2 regions of the Planococcus sp. 11815 genome follow, and region 2 is predicted to be linked to the other one. Evidence: riboswitches for the same ligand, from Rfam matches in the RefSeq annotation. Region 2 holds a riboswitch; the other holds the start of a gene.

Region 1 (4,752 bases), 1.5 Mb from region 2:
GACGATGCCCGCACCTGCCTGTTCGATCAATTCAAGCGATTTTGCAAGCTGCGCCCCGCAATCACAGCGGCGCGAGTGGAAAATATCACCGGTCAAACACTCTGAATGAATGCGCACAATCGGTGCTTCCACCGACTCGGGATTGCCTTTGACGATGGCGACATGCTCTTCTGTATCCAGGCGGTTGGAATAACCCACCATGCGGAATTCACCGAAGTCGGTCGGCATATGGACACTCGATTCCCGCTTGAGAATCGGGTCTTTCTCCGCGCGGTACGCATAGAGATCCTCGATGGTAATAAGTTTCAAATTGAATTCATCTGCCAGCTTTTCCAGTTCCGGCATGCGTGACATTGTGCCGTCAACATTCATGATTTCACAAATGACCGCTGCCGGTTCGCTGCCGCTAAGACGCGCCAAGTCGACTGACGCCTCTGTATGTCCTTGGCGCTGGAATACGCCGCCCGATTTTGCGACAAGCGGGAAGACGTGCCCCGGCCGTTTGAAATCCTGCGGCACAGCTTTTGTATTGAGCATCTGCAAAATGGTGTCCGACCGTTCAAAGGCGCTGATTCCCGTCTTGGCATCTTTATGGTCGATGCTGACGGTAAATGCCGTTTCGTGATGGTCAGTATTATGGCTGACCATTTGGTCGAGTTTCAGCCGTAATGCGATATCCGGCGAGACCGGCGTGCAGATAAGCCCCCTGCCATGCGTTGCCATGAAATTGATGTTTTCAGGCGTCGCATGTTCTGCGAGGCACACAAAATCCCCTTCGTTTTCCCTTGATTCGTCATCTACTAGAATAATGACTTTTCCTGCCTGCAAATCCTTTACTGCTTCTTCAATTGTATTTAGCATCGGTTTGCTCCTTTAAAATCCGTGGCGCCGCAAATAATCGGCGTTCATCGGTTGTTTTGGCGCATGCTCCATAAAACGCTGCACGTACTTTCCGAACATATCGGTCTCGAGATTGACCGAATCGCCTACTTTTTTGCTGCCCAAAGTTGTTTCTCCCGCCGTATGCGGGATGAGCGAAACGGTCAAATGATTTTCGCTGAGTTCGAAAATCGTTAAGCTGATGCCGTCAATTGCGACGGATCCTTTAACGATCGACTGCGCAAGCAATTCAGGAGGCGCCGCTATATCGATATACATGGCATTTTCCTGTGGGCGCTTGCGCAAGATCTTGCCGACCCCATCGATATGGCCCGCGACAAGATGCCCGCCGAAACGGCCATTCGCCGCCATGGCACGTTCCAGATTGACGGCACTGGATGTACTAAGTGAAGAAAGGGTCGTGCCGTGGAAGGTTTCCGGCATGACATCCACCGTGAAACGGCCGCTTGATAAGGAAGTCACGGTCAAACAGACCCCTTCGACTGAAATGCTGTCGCCGATTTTTGTTTCTTCTAAGACAACATTTGCACGGATCGTCATTTCCATGCTGGACGCGCCGCGCTTGATCCCCGCGAGTTGCCCCTTTTCTTCTATAATTCCTGTAAACATTTGTGTCACTCCTTTAAGGTGGAGATGATCTTCAGATCCGTTCCGAGGTGCTCCACCTTTTGTGTCTCCAAGCGAATGCCGTTTGACGCAGAACTGGTTTGCAGGTCGCCGAAGACGGAAACGGTTCCTTCGCCGCCGAGAATAATCGGTGCAATATACGTAGCAACTTCATCCACCAAACCGCTTTTCAAAAAAGCAGTATTGATTTTTTGCCCGCCTTCCACAAGGACAGACAACACCTTTTGCTCGGCCAGCAATTCCAGTGCAGCGGCGATTTCCACATCCGGCGTATCCAGTTGCAGAATTCGGACATGCTCAGGAAATGCGCAGCGGCTGTCGATATCGGCTCTTGATCCGACGATAATCCAAGTAGGGGCATCAGGTACTTGAATGACATGGCTCTCTAATGGGATGCGCAGCTGGCGATCCAAAATGACGCGGATCGGCTGCTTCGGGGAGTCAGCAAACCGATTGGTCAAACGGGGGTTGTCGAGTGCAATGGTCTGCGTGCCAACCAGGATGGCGTCGTGCAGCAAGCGCAGTTCGTGGACGTCGCGCTGCACTTCAGGCCCTGTAATTTTTTCAGAACGGCCGCCGTATACAGCGATTTTGCCGTCTAGCGTAATGGCGTGCTTCAATGTGACGAACGGCCGCTTTTTGCGGATAAAGGTGAAAAACATCCGGTTCAGCTCCGCAGCTTCCTGCTCGCAGACACCGGTCTCTACAATAACCCCGGCATTTTCAAGCTTTTGGATGCCTTGGCCCGAAACGAGCGGATTCGGGTCAAGCACAGCGACGACGACACGGCGGATGCCGGCTTTTATGATCGCGTCTGCGCAAGGCCCTGTCCGGCCATGATGGCTGCAAGGCTCCAGCGTCACATATATATCTGCGCCTCGTGCTTCATTGCCTGCCATATTCAGCGCATGAATTTCTGCATGCGCCTGTCCCGCTTTCAGATGCGCGCCCATGCCGATGATGCGGCCATCTTTGACGATCACCGACCCGACAAGAGGGTTGGGGGAAGTCTGCCCGGCAGCTGATCGCGCCAACTCCAGTGCGTGCTTCATGATTTGCTGATCGTCCACTTGATCACACCTTTCAGAACAAAATAAAAACCCATTGATTAGCCAATGGGTTAGAAGACAATAGGAAATAGAACTATAGAAAACTCTATAATTTCCGTGTTCTTCCTTCTCCCATCCAGACTTTAACTGTCGGCTTTGGACTTGCACCAAATCCTGCCCCGAAAGGCTCACGGGCTTCGGATTACTCCGTTACCGTCGATTGGGAATTTCACCCGACCCCGAAGGAATACTATTCAGTTGATCATCCACAGTATGCAAAAAAGGCCCCTTTCGTAAAAGAAAGGGGCCTTGAAAGTGCATATCAAAGAAGCCTTAGCGATTGCTAGTAGGCTGTTTGACGGTTCTTCTCCCATCCAGACTTTAACTGTCGGCTTTGGACTTGCACCAAATCCTGCCCCGAAAGGCTCACGGGCTTCGGATTGCTCCGTTACCGTCGATTGGGAATTTCACCCGACCCCGAAGAACGCTATAGATGATTATCTGTAAGTTTAGCGCAAGCTCCGGGGGCTGTCCAGAAAAGAATCTCAATTTTTGCGCGAAGCCAACTCAATCCCTAGAAAGAAACTCGGGTTTTTACTAGTTACCACATCGGCCCGCGCTCGTCTGTCAATTCGATAAAGAATGGGTAAATGCCCATGATCATTAAAAAGGAAACCAGGAATAAGGCGAGGGAAACGAACGGATCGATGCCGAAAGCGACCGAAATGAACATGATGAGCGGAGCGGCAAAAACGAACAAGCTGGTCTTTTTCCGCGATTCCATCGTCATGAATTGTTCTTGCCGGCAAGAGGGGCAAGTTAAGCTATCCCCGAGTGTGAACAATCGGCAGACGGTCTGCCCCCATGTCCATGTCGTTCCGCAATTTTGGCATTTCGGCATCGCCGTTCTCCCCTTTCCTTGTACTATCTATACTTACGTACATAAGTGGGATAAGTTCCCAAAACCGTCCCATTATTTCAGTTTTTTGGACATTCTTTCCTCCTACCTGCAAAAAAGCACTGCCCATTGTGAGCAGTGCCGAATTTTCCTTATAGGTATTCTTTTTCGATATCCTTCGTGCTGCGCTCCGTATCAATCGGGCGCACCATGCTTTCGATCTGTTCACGCTTCGGCTCTAAAAACGGCGGCAAAGAAAGCTTCTCCCCAAGCGTTTCATATGGCTCATCGCCCATGAAGCCCGGGCCATCCGTTGCCCATTCAAACAATAAACCAGGTGCGACCCGTGCATACAATGATTCGAAGAAGAAGCGATCGACGTATCCGGAAGTCGAGAAGCCGATTTCCTGCATATGGCCGATCCATTCATTCAACGCTTCGCGGTCCGCCACGCGGAAGGCGGCGTGATGCACCGTTCCGAAACCTTGCTGGCCGGACGGCAAGTCTGCATTATGCTCGACGATCACTTGTGCACCGTTTCCGCCTTCGCCCATCTCGAATAGATGAAACGGCCCTTCGTCAGCAATCTCACGCATATGCATCGCTTTTTCCAATACTTCCTTCAAGTAATCGAATTGCCCGATGCGGATATGGATCGGGCCAAGCCCAGTGATGGCAAATTCAAGCGGGACCGGACCCTGCTGCCACGGCGTGCCGGCCTGTACGCCCTCATTGTTCTCGTCCGATACGAGCATATACTGCTGGTCATCGAAGTCGGAAAACGACAAAGTTTTCACGCCGAATTGTTCGGTTATTGCATTGTGCTTTACTTCATATTTGTCAAAACGTTTTTCCCAATAGCTAAGCGCTTCGTCCGTCGGCACACGGAAAGCCGTCTTGTAAATTTCGTTCGTGCCATGAGAGCCTTTCGGGATTCCAGGAAAATCAAAGAAAGTCATATCCGTCCCGGCTGAGCCTTTATCGTCAGCGAAAAACAAGTGATAGGTTTGGATATCATCTTGGTTCACCGTTTTCTTAACCAATCTCATCCCCAATACATACGTGAAAAATTCATAATTCTTCTCGGCGCTGCTCGTAATCGCCGTTACATGGTGGATCCCTTTCAATTCGTTCATGCATACCGCTCCTTGTCTTTTACTATTCCATCTTTCGGTTCAATACTTTCTTGTGCTTCGTAGCCCACTTTTTTCAGTTTCTCGATCAACTCCGCTACTTCCTCTTGCTCAAGCCCGGCAAATACTTTATCCATCTGCCGTT
Region 2 (4,752 bases):
CGAAAGAAAAAGGCATCGAACTGAGCTTCACGACAGAACTCGATGACTGGGCGGCAGCCGAACTCGACGAAGACCGCATCGAACAGGTCATGACGAATTTGATCGATAATGCACTTCGCCACACTCCGCAGGGAGGGCAAGTGCATGTGCATGTCGAAAACATGGGAGACTACGCAAAAGTTTCGATCAACGATACCGGGGCCGGAATTACAGAGAAAGACCTGGAATTCGTCTTTGAGCGTTTCTATAAAGCCGATAAGGCAAGGACGCTCGGCAAAGGCGGCACAGGGCTCGGGCTCGCGATTGCCAGCAATATCATCAAAGCGCATTCGGGAGAAATCCGCGCCGAAAGCAAATTCGGCGAAGGCACTTCGTTCATCTTCACATTGCCGCTGAAGGCGATGTAACTTTTCTGCTGTCGTGACGACTAATCCAAGGAACGGGGGGAGTTGCGTGAATGACTCCGTGTTTCATCGGCTGTACGATCAATACCATCAGGATGTCTTTCAGTTTTTGGTGTATTTAGTGAAGGACCGGCATGTGGCAGAAGATCTGATGCATGAAGTTTATGTGAGGGTACTGCGCGCTTATGACCGGTTCCAAGGAAAGAGTTCGGAAAAGACCTGGCTCTTTTCGATCGCCAAAAATGTCGCCATCGACCATTTCCGCAAGACCGCAGTAAGGAAAAAGCATTCGATGGATTTCTTCGACTGGGAAACCCAACAATTGGTTTCAACTGAAAAAATACCGGAAGAAGTTTCATTGCTCAATGAAGACAAGATCCGCTTATACCAAATGCTCGATTTGTGTACAGGCGACCAGAAGCTGGTCATCATCATGCGTTATTTCCAAGATCTCTCCATTGCGGAAACTGCTGAAGTCCTGGAGTGGTCGGAAGGCAAAGTCAAAACGACACAGCACCGGGCAATCCGGTCCCTCCGCCAAAAATTACTAGAAGCAGAAGGGGGAGGAGAATATGCCGAATGACAAATGGGACGATGAAGAAATCGAAAGTTTGTTGCGGGATTTCCCCAAAATACAAGACAGGCGGCCCAAAGCCGAAGTGTATAAAAAGCTTTCCCATAAAGAACAAGCACCCAAACAGCCGAAGCGCTGGCTGCCGCTATTAGTTGCCATCGTCGCATTCCTGAGCATCTCGGTGCTCGTCGCCTCTTTGCTGCAGCAGAATGGAACCGACTCAAGCAGCGAGAGTGAAAGCAGTGAAGCGGAGTCGACGATGGCAACAGATGAGGCACCGACGGAACAAACAGAGCCAGCAGACGGGTCCACAAAAGAATCCGAAGGGGCAGCGAGTTTGGCCACGGATGGCCCGGAAGTGAAGCGGAGCGCAGTTTATGAGAGCGAACTGGAAGGTGCGCATGTGTTGCGCATCGGGCTTGCTTATCATGGCTATGTTGTGCCCATAAGTTTCGTCATTCCTGAACAGCTAGCCGATACGGCAGAGCCGAACGCTCTCGAACTATATGAAACATTCGCCGGTCAAATCGATGAATCCGGCTTGGGTTTTGATGAGTATCATCCATATGAAGGCGAGCTCCAGCAAAACGGTTCGACGATCAGCCATTTCTTGCCGGACGGCCATTCCTATGATCAAGGTTCGGCCTCCACTTTGCTGTATCTGAACAGTTTGGAGGAAACGTTCATGGGTCAGCAGGAAATTCGTGTATTGAATGAAGACGGGGAAGCAGCGCAATTATCCCATGTAGGGACAGCGGAACCACTCGTTCCGGGCGAGCAAGGGCAAAGCTTTTACTTGCTTGCTTCGTCAACAAGTGAATGGCATTTGGCTCCCGCTTACGGCATGTCGCCGGAAAATGTAGGAGATGCGCTGATGGCACTTCAGCAATCGCCGAATGAGGATTACCGATCGCCGGTTCCTAACGGGGTCAGTTACCGCGTTGAAGTGGATGGAATGAACGCCACATTGATATTCGAAGAGCCAATGGACTTGGAGGCGCTTGACGGAATGGAAGCGATGCAGATGATTGAAAGCATGGCGCTCACGGCTCAATCCTACGGCTCATCGTTGACGGTATCCAATACGGCACAAGTGGAATGGGCAAAATTCGATTTCTCCAAAGAACTTGAGCTGCCCGTTTCGCCCAACCGCATCGACTGGCCAGAAAAATAAAAAAAGACAGCAATGTAAGCAGTATGGTTTACATTGCTGTCTTTTTTTTATAAGATTAACTTGTATAAAAAAATATCGATTCATCTTCGGGGCAGGGTGTAATTCCCTACCGGCGGTAATTGGACATAATGGTCCATCAGCCCGCGAGCCGTAAAAAGCAGGATTTGGTGAGATTCCAAAGCCGACAGTATAGTCTGGATGGGAGAAGGTGAAGGTACGGACGCATGCCGTTTTTAATGGCGGGCCGTTTATTTCAGTGTGCCTAACTCTCCCTTAAGTGAACCTTGCTTAAGGGATTTTTTATGGCAGCATGCGATCCGAACCTTTCTTCTGGTGAATCACGACAAGGAGAGAGGAACATGAAGAACAAGAAATTGCAATCGATGATTGTCATCGGTATGCTGAGTAGCATCTCATTTGTGTTGATGCTATTCAATTTTCCGCTGCCGGCATTGCCAGCATTTTTGAAAGTGGATTTCAGTGACGTGCCTGCACTAATCGCGGCGATCACGATGGGGCCTGTCGCAGGCGTCTTGGTAGCATTCTTTAAGAACGTATTGGACTGGATTTTTTCAGGAAGCCCGACTGGCGTCCCTGTAGGGCATATGGCGAATTTCGCGACGAGCCTATTGTTCATTTTGCCGGTCTACGCCATTTACCGTAAAGTTTCCACAAAAAAAGGAATCGCATTCGGTTTGGTCATCGGGACATTCTCGATGGCAATCGGCATGAGCTTGCTGAATTATTTCGTCTTTTTGCCGATGTACACGTACTTCCTGAACATGCCAGAACAGACCGGAAACGCATTGTACACGACCATTGTCCTCGGGATCCTGCCGTTCAACTTGATCAAAGGCTTGGCGCTTACGACCGTCGTCTTATTGATCTTCGGCAGCATGCATACCTGGATTGAAAAACAACGTTCCTATTATTTATCATAAAAGAAGCGGCTGGAAGATGATTCTTCCGGCCGCTTTTTCTATTGACCAAAATTTGGTCAGTCTTCGTATTTAAGTGGATCCCCTTCAAATGGCTCGTCTGCAACTTTAATGGAATCGGTTGGGCATCCTTCAAATGCGTCTTCCATATCCTCCATCAGCTCATCTGGCACTTGTTCAGTCCCCGTGTTATCATCAAGAATAACGAAGGCGATGCCCTCATCATCATAATCGTAAATGTCTGGTGCCGCTGCTCCGCAAGCTCCGCATGCGATACACGTATCCTTATCAACAATGGTATATTTAGCCATTCCAGTTCCTCTCCTTTATCTCCGAACAAGTTCAGTTATACTATCGTGTTTATTCTATAGATATTTCATGATTTTTTCAACCCAAAACCGCCAGGAGGGTAATTCAGTGCGATTCGATGAAGTCGTTTTAGCGATTATGAAAGCGGTAGACGGTCAACGGACCGTATCTTCCCCTTATCATTTAATTAAAGGAAAGAAATCAGGGCAAACGATTCAGGATATCGGCTATTTCGGGTTGCATCCTTATTTTGCAGTGCTTCCAAAACTGGATAAGCAAGAGTATCTAGCGTCCATTGACAGGTTGCAGGCGCAGGGCTATTTGATCCCAGATGACAAGATCGTCCAGCTCCATCGCTCCGCATTCAATCTGGAAATTCCACCTACGCTTTTGAATGGCTGGAAGTACAGGGGCAATGAAAATCGGTTCTTTGCGCGCCTATCGTTGGTGGTCCAGACGATGTCCAATTTTATGCAAGGCCAAAAGCGCTTTGATCCAGTCGTCACCGATGAAACGGTGCAGGCGTGGGCCAAAGCTTATTTGAAACGCGTCGATTTTCGCTCACCCGCTGTTCAAGAAACTTTTAAAAACCAGCTCGAAACCAGCTTGGCTATGGCAAAAACAACCGAAACGCATAAAGATATCCTGGTGGAACGGTTGTCGGGCTATGGTGTCGGGGGGCTTACCTGGGATCAATTGGCCATGCAGCATGGCGTTTTGCCGATAGATGTAAAGATTGCGGCTGTTGAAGCCATGCATGCTTGGCTGGATGTGCTCGAAGGCATGGAATATCCATTGCTCGCGGGTATGCTTGAAGGCATCATTCAGCAATCTGCCTTGACAGAATCGGCGAAGCGGACGCAAAATCTGTCTGAACGCGGATTTTCACTCAAGCAGATTGCTGAGCTCCGGCAGCTGAAAACAAGTACGATCGAGGATCATTTCGTGGAGATGGCCATGAACGACCCAGCGTTCAGCTCCGCACCGTTTATGGACGAGCAGTTATTCGAGTCGATCCATCACATCAGCAAGGAGTTGAAGACGATGCGCCTGCGGGACATTAAAGAGCGATTGCCTGAAGCCAGCTATTTTCAGATCCGGTTGGCGCTGGCGATGAGAGGTGGCGTCACATGAATCTTGAAAAGCTATTATACGAAGCTTACGGCTACACGGAATTCCGCCCCGGTCAAAAACAAGTGATCGAACAAGTGCTGGCGGGGCGTGACGTTTTGGCGCTGCTGCCGACCGGAATGGGGAAATCGCTGTGTTATCAGCTTCCTGGCAAAGTCTTGCCTGGCGCCATTGTCATTGTTTCGCCGCTTTTATCGTTGATGCAAGACCAAGTCACCCAAT

What was found. Region 2 has a riboswitch for FMN ahead of M1Q06_RS09710 (ECF transporter S component). Riboswitches for the same ligand answer to the same signal wherever they lie in the genome.
Region 1: linked by a shared signal. The riboswitch ahead of ribD (bifunctional diaminohydroxyphosphoribosylaminopyrimidine deaminase/5-amino-6-(5-phosphoribosylamino)uracil reductase RibD) and the one ahead of M1Q06_RS09710 (ECF transporter S component) in region 2 are both predicted to bind FMN.

What each region holds. Positions count from the first base shown of each region.
Region 1 is NZ_CP096991.1:430,201-434,952, reverse strand. Features, by position in the region: gene M1Q06_RS02320 (bifunctional 3,4-dihydroxy-2-butanone-4-phosphate synthase/GTP cyclohydrolase II) at 1-861, opposite strand, end outside; gene ribE (riboflavin synthase) at 874-1,509, opposite strand; gene ribD (bifunctional diaminohydroxyphosphoribosylaminopyrimidine deaminase/5-amino-6-(5-phosphoribosylamino)uracil reductase RibD) at 1,515-2,597, opposite strand; FMN riboswitch at 2,697-2,827, opposite strand; FMN riboswitch at 2,935-3,065, opposite strand; gene M1Q06_RS02305 (TIGR04104 family putative zinc finger protein) at 3,178-3,477, opposite strand; gene M1Q06_RS02300 (ring-cleaving dioxygenase) at 3,627-4,610, opposite strand; gene M1Q06_RS02295 (MarR family winged helix-turn-helix transcriptional regulator) at 4,607-4,752, opposite strand, start outside.
Region 2 is NZ_CP096991.1:1,896,389-1,901,140, reverse strand. Features, by position in the region: gene M1Q06_RS09725 (ATP-binding protein) at 1-407, shown strand, start outside; gene sigX (RNA polymerase sigma factor SigX) at 454-987, shown strand; gene M1Q06_RS09715 (hypothetical protein) at 977-2,152, shown strand; FMN riboswitch at 2,231-2,366, shown strand; gene M1Q06_RS09710 (ECF transporter S component) at 2,512-3,093, shown strand; gene M1Q06_RS09705 (ferredoxin) at 3,150-3,401, opposite strand; gene M1Q06_RS09700 (helix-turn-helix domain-containing protein) at 3,508-4,533, shown strand; gene M1Q06_RS09695 (RecQ family ATP-dependent DNA helicase) at 4,530-4,752, shown strand, end outside.